3 regions of the Pseudoalteromonas fenneropenaei genome follow, and region 1 is predicted to be linked to each of the others. Evidence: predicted binding sites of a transcription regulator. Region 1 holds the regulator's gene; each other region holds the start of a gene.
The links. Region 1 encodes LexA, which represses DNA repair genes until DNA is damaged. Its sites were predicted from a motif close to TACTGTATNNNNATACAGTA; they were not measured.

Region 1 (3,160 bases):
ATGACAAGGGGTAACTAATGGCATTAACACGAGAACAAATGGCAATGCGAGTTGCAAAAGAGTTGCAAGATGGCTATTACGTGAATTTAGGCATTGGCATCCCGACATTGGTTGCGAATTACGTGCCCACAGGCATTGCCGTGATGCTGCAATCGGAAAACGGCTTACTTGGCATGGGGCCGTATCCTGATGAAGCCGCTGTTGATGCCGATATGATTAATGCCGGCAAAGAGACCGTAACTGCGGTACAGGGCGCGGCTATTTTCAGTTCGGCAGAGAGCTTTGCCATGATCCGGGGTGGTCATGTTGATTTAACTGTGCTCGGGGCTTTTGAAGTCGATCAACAAGGCAACATAGCCAGCTGGACCATTCCGGGCAAGTTAGTAAAAGGCATGGGAGGCGCGATGGATTTAGTCGCTGGTGCGAAAAATATTATTTGCACTATGACTCATGCGAGTAAACATGGCGAGTCAAAACTATTGGCGCAGTGCTCCTTACCTCTAACGGGCAAGTCGTGCATCAATAAAGTGATCACAGATTTAGCACTGCTTGAAATAAGAGAGGGGGCATTTCACCTTTTAGAACGAGCGCCTGGCGTCAGTGTTACAGAAATCCAGCAAAAAACAGCTGGACGTTTAGTCGTACCCAGCCATGTCCCCGAAATGATATTCTAGGCAAAAGCGTGCTAAGGCACGCTTTGAAGACCTTTCTCCACTCAGCCACAAGCTATAACTGGAATAAAAATCGCCACAACGTTTAAATTTGCGCTTTTGAAATAACTGTATATACTCACAGGTAATTGTACTGTATGGAAAACCAGTGATATGCGACCATTAACCAAACGCCAAGAGCAAATATTCGAACTCATCAAAGTCTTTATTCGGGATACCGGAATGCCTCCCACGCGTGCGGAAATCGCAGAAGCTCTTGGTTTTAAAAGTGCCAATGCAGCTGAGGAACACCTTAAAGCATTAGCCAAAAAAGGCGTAATTGAAATGGTGCCGGGCGCTAGCCGTGGTATTCGTTTGGTCGAGGAAGATGAACCTGAGCAGCTGGGATTGCCTTTGATTGGTCGTGTCGCTGCTGGTGAGCCTATTTTGGCGCAGCAGCATATTGAAAGCCATTGTCAGGTTGATGGTCACATGTTTAAACCGAGCGCTGATTACCTCTTAAGGGTTCACGGTATGAGCATGAAAGATATTGGTATTTTGGACGGCGACCTACTGGCGGTACATCGCACCCAAGTCGCACAGAATGGTCAGGTGGTTGTCGCTCGTGTCGATGAAGATGTCACAGTGAAACGCTTTGAAAAGGTTGGTAAAAAAGTCTTTTTACATGCTGAAAATACTGAGTTCGAGCCGATTGTAGTGGATTTGGAACAAGAGCCTTTCTCAATCGAAGGTTTGGCGGTCGGTGTAATAAGAAATAATCAATGGATGTAATTCACTGATATTGCCTTAAAATGCTTATTTTATAAGCCCAGCAGCGTGAGTTGCTGGGCTTTTTTGTTTTTCCAACTTAGTCGCCTCGGTATCTAAGCTTCTCTTTTTTCACCGCTTATCACATTTCGTCGAAGAAAAGGCAGGAAAACTTGCAGATTGGTCAAAAGTTGACTAATTGGTTAAGTGTCGTGCAGTTGGCATGCGACAAAGTGTCGCATGCTATGACAGTCATCCAATAAGAATAACGATCTCCTTTTATGCGCTTATCGAGGGAGATTTCAAGGAGACGTCAAATGAGAGCGTATCGATTTGCAGTGGGTTGGTTTGCCGTACTGTTACCCACATTGGCCAGTGCCGATAGTGCGTACAACATGCGGCAGGGTGTCACCGACATCAGTCAACAAGTTTATGACTTGCATATGACAATCTTCCTGATTTGTTGTGTTATAGGCGTTGTGGTGTTTGCTGCAATGTTTTGGGCACTTATCCATCATAGAAAAGCAAAAGGGGCAACTCCTGCGCAATTCCATGAAAGCACCAAAGTTGAAATTCTTTGGACTGCGATTCCTTTTTTAATCTTAATCGTCATGGCAATACCTGCGACCAAAACCTTGATCGCTATGGAGGATACCAGCAAAGCGGATCTCACCATCAAAGTTACCGGTTCGCAGTGGAAATGGCATTACGAATATATGGGCGAGGGAGTCGATTTTTACTCCGTACTATCTACACCCAAAGAGCAGATAGATAACCTGCAAGCAAAGGGTGAAAACTATTTGTTGGAAGTGGATAAACCGCTCGTTATTCCTACTGGCGCGAAAGTGCGGTTTTTAATGACCTCAGATGACGTTATCCACTCTTGGTGGGTACCTGATTTTGCGGTGAAAAAAGACGCCAATCCAGGCTTTATCAACGAGGCTTGGACACGTGTTAATGAGGCTGGTATTTACCGAGGTCAATGTGCTGAACTATGTGGCAAGGACCATGGCTTTATGCCCGTTGTGGTTGAAGCGAAATCACCAGACGAATTTGCGACTTGGCTTGCCGATGCTAAAGCAGCTAAACAACGAGCTGCTGCTGAAAGTGCAGCATTACTAGACCAAACGTTATCGAAAGAAGAGCTGATGGCAGTTGGTGAAAAAGCCTACATGGCTTACTGCGCAGCTTGTCACCAGCCAACAGGTATGGGGTTGCCTGGCGTATTCCCAGCTTTAAAAGGCAACGCAGTCGTGCTTGGCCCAATTAATGACCACATTGACGTGATCCTGCATGGTCGTCCTGGCACTGCAATGCAGGCCTTTGCAAAGCAACTGTCAATTAAAGATATCGCAGGGGTCGTCACCTACAAACGTAATAGCTGGGGCAATGATACGGGTGAAGTAGTACAACCTAGTCAAGTTCAGGCTCGATTGGACGCAACGAAGGAGGAAGGGCAATGAGCAGCATCGTCAATCCGCATGAGCATGATCATGCCCATCATGCGCCCAGTGGCTTTAAGCGCTGGTTGTATACAACAAATCATAAAGACATAGGTACGATGTACCTCATTTTCGCGCTTACCATGTTTATTATTGGCGGCGCGATGGCAATGGTGATTAGGGCAGAATTGTTTCAACCTGGCCTACAATTGGTTGATCCGCATTTCTTTAACCAGATGACTACAGTGCATGGCTTAATCATGGTGTTTGGTGCGGTTATGCCAGCTTTCACCGGTCTGG
Region 2 (3,160 bases), on a different contig from region 1:
CGACTACGCGCCGCTTCAATGAAGATCTCCATTTGCTTCTTAACATGAGGCTGGCCGGTATAATCAGCCAATAGCTTTGGTCGAATGGCGCGGTCAACAACGTCTTCTTGGCCTTTCACGCCAGCATCGATGAGGCGATCAGCTTCAATCATGGTTTTCTCACATCATAGATTTTAGGGCGTCTTTAATTATGCCCTCGGTGGTCATACCCGCTTTTGCGACTTTTTTCACTGCACTTTGTGCCTGTGCAGGTTTATAGCCTAAAGCCAGTAAAGCTGCAATGGCATCATCTTGCGGGGTATTGGCAACGGTAGGATCTTGCTGTGGTGCTAATATAGCGTCATCGCTGAATGGTGTGAGTAAGTCATTACCCCAATCTTTGAGGCGATCTTTTAATTCCAATACCAAACGCTCAGCCGTTTTCTTACCAACACCGGGAATTTTCACTAACGTAGAGGCATCTTCGTTATGCACACAATGGATAAATTGCTGCGCCGACATGCCAGATAAAATCGCCAAAGCCAGTTTAGGGCCAACGCCGTTGGCTTTAAGCAACTCACGAAAGAGACTGCGGCGCTCTTTGGTTTTAAAACCAAACAATAACTGAGCATCTTCGCGCACCACAAAATGGGTGTAGATAGTCACTTGTTCGCCAATTTTTGGTAACTCATAAAAACAGGTCATAGGTAGCGCCACTTCGTAGCCTACGCCATTAATATCAATCAGCACTTCTGGCGGCTGTTTCTCAACCAATTGACCTTGTAAACGTCCGATCATAATTCCTCTTTAGCGTCTTAAACGTCCGCGTACGGTTTTGCTGGCATTACCCGCCAGACGAATTAAATTTTGTTCTGAATGAGCATGGCAAATTGCCACAGCTAGCGCATCGGCCGCATCGGCTTGGGGTGTGCCGGGTAATTTCAGCAGCTGCTTAACCATGTGTTGTACTTGTTCTTTTTTGGCCGCGCCAGTACCAACAACCGCTTGTTTTATTTGCCGTGCGGAATATTCACACACTGGCAGTTCTTGCAAGGTTGCCGCAACAATTGCTGCGCCCCTTGCCTGCCCGAGTTTCAACGCTGAGTCTGGGTTATGTGCCATAAACACTTGTTCAATGGCAAAACTGGTTGGGGAAAACTGTTCGATGAGCTGGCTGATACCTTGAAAGATCATTTTCAAACGGATGGGAAAATCGTGGTCGCCCACTTTGATACAACCACTGCCAAGATACTGAAAACGGCTCCCTTGATGTGCTATCACACCATAGCCTGTAAACCGTGATCCGGGATCGATACCAAGTATGATTGCCACGCGCACCTCATTATTGTTGTTTGCGCTAAGTGTGCCGTAATACTGTATGAATTTCCAGTAACTTTTCCTAGAGACACAAAAAAGGCGGCTTGTGCCGCCCTTTTGCTCGATTTTTATTCCGCGCTAGCTTTCAATGCCGCTAAATCGATGGCAATTGCCAGCTCTTTGAGCGCATCAGCATTGGCCACGCTTGGCGCATTGGTCATTAAACATGACGCTTGCGTGGTTTTCGGGAACGCGATGACATCACGGATGTTATCTGTGCCACACAGCAACATCACTAAGCGGTCTAAACCGAATGCTAAACCTGCATGCGGTGGTGTACCGTACTTTAATGCTTCAAGCAAGAAGCCAAACTTATCTTGCTGCTCTTGCTCATCGATGCCGAGAATACGGAACACAGTTTGTTGCATTTGGTTGTTGTGGATACGTACTGAACCACCACCCACTTCATAACCGTTTAGCACCATATCGTAGGCATCAGACAATGTATTAGCTGGGTTTGCTTCCAACTCTTGAGCCGACACCCCTTTTGGTGCAGTAAATGGATGGTGAACTGCGTGTAGATTGCCCTCGTCGTCTTCTTCAAACATTGGGAAGTCAACAACCCATAGCGGCGCCCATTGGTCAAGACGCGTTAATTCTAGGTCTAAACCAAGTTTAATGCGTAACGCTCCCAGCGCTTCGTTGACAACTTTACGCTTGTCCGCACCAAATAGCAGGATATCGCCAGTTTGTGCACCTGTGCGCTCAAGTAACGCTTTGATCACCGCTTCATTTAAGAATTTTGCAATCGGTGATTGAATGCCTTCAAGGCCTAATGCAAGGTCGTTCACTTTTAACCATGCCAAGCCTTTGGCACCATAAATGCCAACAAACTTGGTATAATCGTCAATTTGCTTACGCGAAAGCGCTGCGCCACCTGGTACTTTAATGACCGCAACACGACCTTTTTCGTCGTTTGCTGGACCTGCTAGCACTTGGAACTCAACGTCTCTTAGCAAATCTGCAACGTCCACGATTTCCAGCGGATTACGTAAGTCTGGCTTATCTGAACCAAAACGGCTCATCGCTTCGCTGTATGGCATGACTGGGAATTGACCCAAGTCCACATTTAAGAATGTTTGCCACATTTCACGGATCATACGCTCGGTCACAGCACGAACTTGGTCCGAGGTCATAAATGAGGTTTCGATATCGATTTGGGTAAATTCTGGTTGACGGTCAGCACGTAAGTCTTCATCACGGAAGCACTTAACGATTTGGTAGTAACGGTCAAAACCAGACATCATCAACAATTGCTTAAACAACTGCGGTGACTGTGGTAACGCGTAGAAGCTACCTTTATGCACACGGCTTGGTACTAAGTAGTCGCGCGCACCTTCTGGCGTCGCTTTAGTTAATACTGGCGTTTCGATATCAAGGAAATCATTGCTGTCTAAGAAACGGCGAACAAAACTGCTGGCTTTTGCACGCAGCTTGATACGGTCACTCATTTCTGGACGACGTAAGTCTAAATAACGGTACTTTAAACGACGCTCTTCAGAGTTTTGTTGGTTAAAGTCTAGTGGTAGTGGCTCTGCACGGTTAACAATCGTTAAGTCTGTGCCTAAAATTTCCACTTCGCCAGTGGCCATATCTTTATTGACTTGGCTGTCTGGGCGTGCGCGTACAGATCCTTTGATCTGCACACAGAATTCTTGACGAAGACCGTTGGCTTTATCCATCAGGCCGTCAACTTCTGGATCAAAAACAACTTGCACGATGCCTTCACGATCACGAAGGTCAACGAAAATCAAACCACCTAAATCACGGCGTTTGTTGATCCAACCACATAGCTCAACCTCTT
Region 3 (3,160 bases), on a different contig from region 1:
GCTCGTACAACTTAGGTGGTGATGTGTTAAGTTGGTTGCCAGTAAGCGGTCAGCAATCAGCTTTGATAGCCTACATTAAAGGTAATAGCTTAGCTATGCCCGAATTGCTCAGTGCTTCACTGGCAACCTTGGCGATTGCGGCCGTGTTGGCTTGGATCACCAGCAAACAGCTACGTAGTGAGAAAGTGGTATTTGGCCTTTAATCTGTAAAAGCCGCTGCGCATATCAGCGGCTTAACTTAATCGAGCAGGGCAGAGGAAGCTCATTGCCCTGCACACCGAAACTAACAAGCCTCTTGTTGAATGGGCTTGTTAGTTATTTTTAGGTTAGTGCGCAGTCAGCAGTTCTTTGGCACTCGCTCGGGTGGTGGCACTGATCACATCCCCCCCTAACAAGCGCGCAATCTCTTCTACTCGGCCACTGTCATCAAGAGCTTGCATGCTAGTGAAGGTAGTCTGATCATCACTAAATTTAGAGACAAAAAACTGTTGGTGTGCACAGCTTGCAACTTGAGGTAAATGGGTTACGCAAATCACTTGGGTCGATTGCCCTAGTTGGCGTAGCAACTTACCCACCGCTGCCGCAGTTGGGCCAGAGATACCAACGTCTACCTCATCAAAAATTAGGGTAGGGGTAGTGACACGCTGAGCGATAATCACTTGAATAGCTAAGCTTATCCGCGACAGTTCGCCGCCCGATGCCACTTTGCCGAGTGCCTGCATAGGTTGACCGGGGTTAGTCGAAACTAAAAATTCGATTTCGTCTAACCCCAGCACGTTAGGCTTACTGTTTGCGCGCGGTGTCAGTTCAATTGCAAATTTACCTTGCGCCATTGAAAGGCTTGCCATGCTTTGCGTGATAAGGCCATTTAAGGTCTGCGCGGCATTTGTACGGCTGTTACTTAAGGCATTTGCGGCGACTTCATATTGGTGCAATGCGGCTTTTATTTCATCCGCCAATTCATCTAAACGCGAGTCACTGGCTTCGATATTGTTCAGCTCTTGCATTAATTGCTGATGATGTTCGGCCAGTAATTCCGGTTTTACGTGGTGCTTGCGTGCTAAATCTAAGGTGCGTGCCATACGGTTGTCGAGCAATTCTAAACGTTCAGGGTCTTGCTCTAAGTCGGCGCTGTAATGGCGAATTTCGCGACTGGCTTCCTCGACTTGCACGCAGGCATCTTGCAACATGTTGGCAATCGGTTCGAGGGCTTTATCGTAGTCCGCTAATTCAAAAAACTGTGAGCATGCATGCTGCAATTGGCTAAGTACCGTGTGGTCGTCTGCCTCATACAAATATTGCAATTCGCGCTGACAGGTTTCCAAAATGGTTTGACTGTGGCTTAAACGGCTGTGCTCAGTTTCAATTTCTTCGAACTCGCCCGGTTGCAAGGCAAACTCGTCAAGCTCGGCAACTTGGTATTCCAACAATTGCTTTTGAGCGGCTAACTGTTGCTGCTGATTAAGTAAGGTTTGTTGCTCTTTATAGAGTTTTTGGCAAGTTTGATAGTGGCTTTTTACCGCCTTTAGCAGCTCGTCGTGTCCGGCATAAGCATCTAAAAGTAGTAATTGGTGGTCGTTTTTTAATAGCAGTTGATGGGCGTGCTGGCCGTGAATGGCGATGAGTAACTGACCTAAATCCTTGAGCTGTGCCGCAGTGACGGCAACACCATTGATGTAGTTTTTGCTGCGGCCATTTTTCGCCACTACACGGCGTAAAATACATTCACCTTGCTCACCCTCGAGCATGTGCTCTTGCAAGTAAGCAAGGGCAGCTGGCAGGTTTTTGACTTCAAACTCTGCTGCTATCTCAGCTTTTTCGGCACCTGGACGGATACTACTGGCATCACTACGTTCACCTAAACATAAAGACAAAGCATCAATCGCAATAGATTTACCAGCGCCAGTTTCTCCAGTGATGGCCGTCATACCACGCTGCCATTCAATACTGAGATCACTGACAATTGCATAATTTTGAATTTCGAGACTAACCAACATACTGTTTATCCATCCAGTTAATTACTGTTAATTTATACAGTAAAATAATTTTTGGCAAATGAATTTTGTTACCTCGCGAGGAATATTTTTATTGCTGCCGTTGGCTCTGCACAAACATATCGCGTTGCGCTGCTACTTCAGTTTGGAAGCGTATATAATGTCGTTAACTACTTAAGGAGACTGATATGGTTAACCCGCTTAATGACGACCGTCTGAATGCCATTTTGAAAAATGACAATCAGCAGCGCTACCAATTTTTACTGCGTGAAGTTGTCGCTAACGAAGAGCTTTGGATCCTCACCGACGAGCATGGCTGTGTGATGCTAAACAGTGATGACGAAGATTGTGTGCCGGTGTGGCCAAACCAAGAGTTTGCAGCGCTATGGGCAACGGGCGAGTGGCAGGATTGTACACCGCAGGCTATCAGTTTGAAACAGTGGCAACAAAAATGGACTGATGGTTTAGCCGACGATGAGCTTGCTATCGCGATTTTTCCGTTACCAGATGAAGATGGCTTGATTGTCTATCCAGATGAATTTGATCTCGCCTTAGCGCAGCAAATGGCGAAGCGTTAATTGTGCCGCTGCAAGCTAAGGATGTACTTGGCTTGCAGTTGCTTAATCGTTGACTAACTCCTGCGCTTTGGTGGTGTTAGCCTTGATAAATTGCTCGGGCGCTGCCTCTGGCTCTGCGGGTTTGGTTGCTTCTACATGTGGTAAAGGCTCATCTGAGGTGCGGATCACCACAATCAAGGCCGGTAGAATTTCGTGATAAAACGCGCGGTTAAATGCAATGCCAGTATTTGGCAGCTCAGCAACAAAGTACTGCATTTGCTCCGCTAACTCATCAAATCGACCTGTAACTTGGCACTTTTTTAACTCATTAGTGACAGTGGCGAGGAAAAGATCTGTCACTTTTTCTAAATGTAATAAGTTTTCTTCGTTGTGCGGCTGCACCACAAAAAAATTGCTGATAATGGCCTGGAGCTTAGGTAAATATTTAGGGCGTACAATTCGTGCTTCTGCGAATTCAGCAAGGCGAGCTTTAAAATGACGATGCAGCTCTCTGACCCGTTCATTATACGCGCGTTTTTCTGCTTCAATGGCTTTGCGGCGGTTATTTTCCACCACTAAATACACACCTAAAATCGTGATCAGCAAAAA

Region 2: the regulator LexA is predicted to act here: its motif matches at 1,352-1,371, upstream of ruvC (crossover junction endodeoxyribonuclease RuvC).
Region 3: the regulator LexA is predicted to act here: its motif matches at 2,020-2,039, upstream of recN (DNA repair protein RecN).

Annotation. Positions count from the first base shown of each region.
Region 1 covers NZ_JBHRSD010000048.1:55,730-58,889, reverse strand. Annotated here, with positions in the region: gene ACFOEE_RS20335 (CoA transferase subunit A) at 1-18, shown strand, start outside; gene ACFOEE_RS20330 (3-oxoacid CoA-transferase subunit B) at 18-674, shown strand; gene lexA (transcriptional repressor LexA) at 825-1,442, shown strand; gene coxB (cytochrome c oxidase subunit II) at 1,736-2,881, shown strand; gene ctaD (cytochrome c oxidase subunit I) at 2,878-3,160, shown strand, end outside.
Region 2 covers NZ_JBHRSD010000029.1:217,041-220,200, reverse strand. Annotated here, with positions in the region: gene ruvB (Holliday junction branch migration DNA helicase RuvB) at 1-152, opposite strand, end outside; gene ruvA (Holliday junction branch migration protein RuvA) at 160-777, opposite strand; gene ruvC (crossover junction endodeoxyribonuclease RuvC) at 787-1,311, opposite strand; gene aspS (aspartate--tRNA ligase) at 1,425-3,160, opposite strand, start outside.
Region 3 covers NZ_JBHRSD010000043.1:22,487-25,646, forward strand. Annotated here, with positions in the region: gene ACFOEE_RS18885 (ABC transporter permease) at 1-203, shown strand, start outside; gene recN (DNA repair protein RecN) at 327-1,997, opposite strand; gene ACFOEE_RS18895 (DUF2750 domain-containing protein) at 2,183-2,572, shown strand; gene ACFOEE_RS18900 (hypothetical protein) at 2,615-3,160, opposite strand, start outside.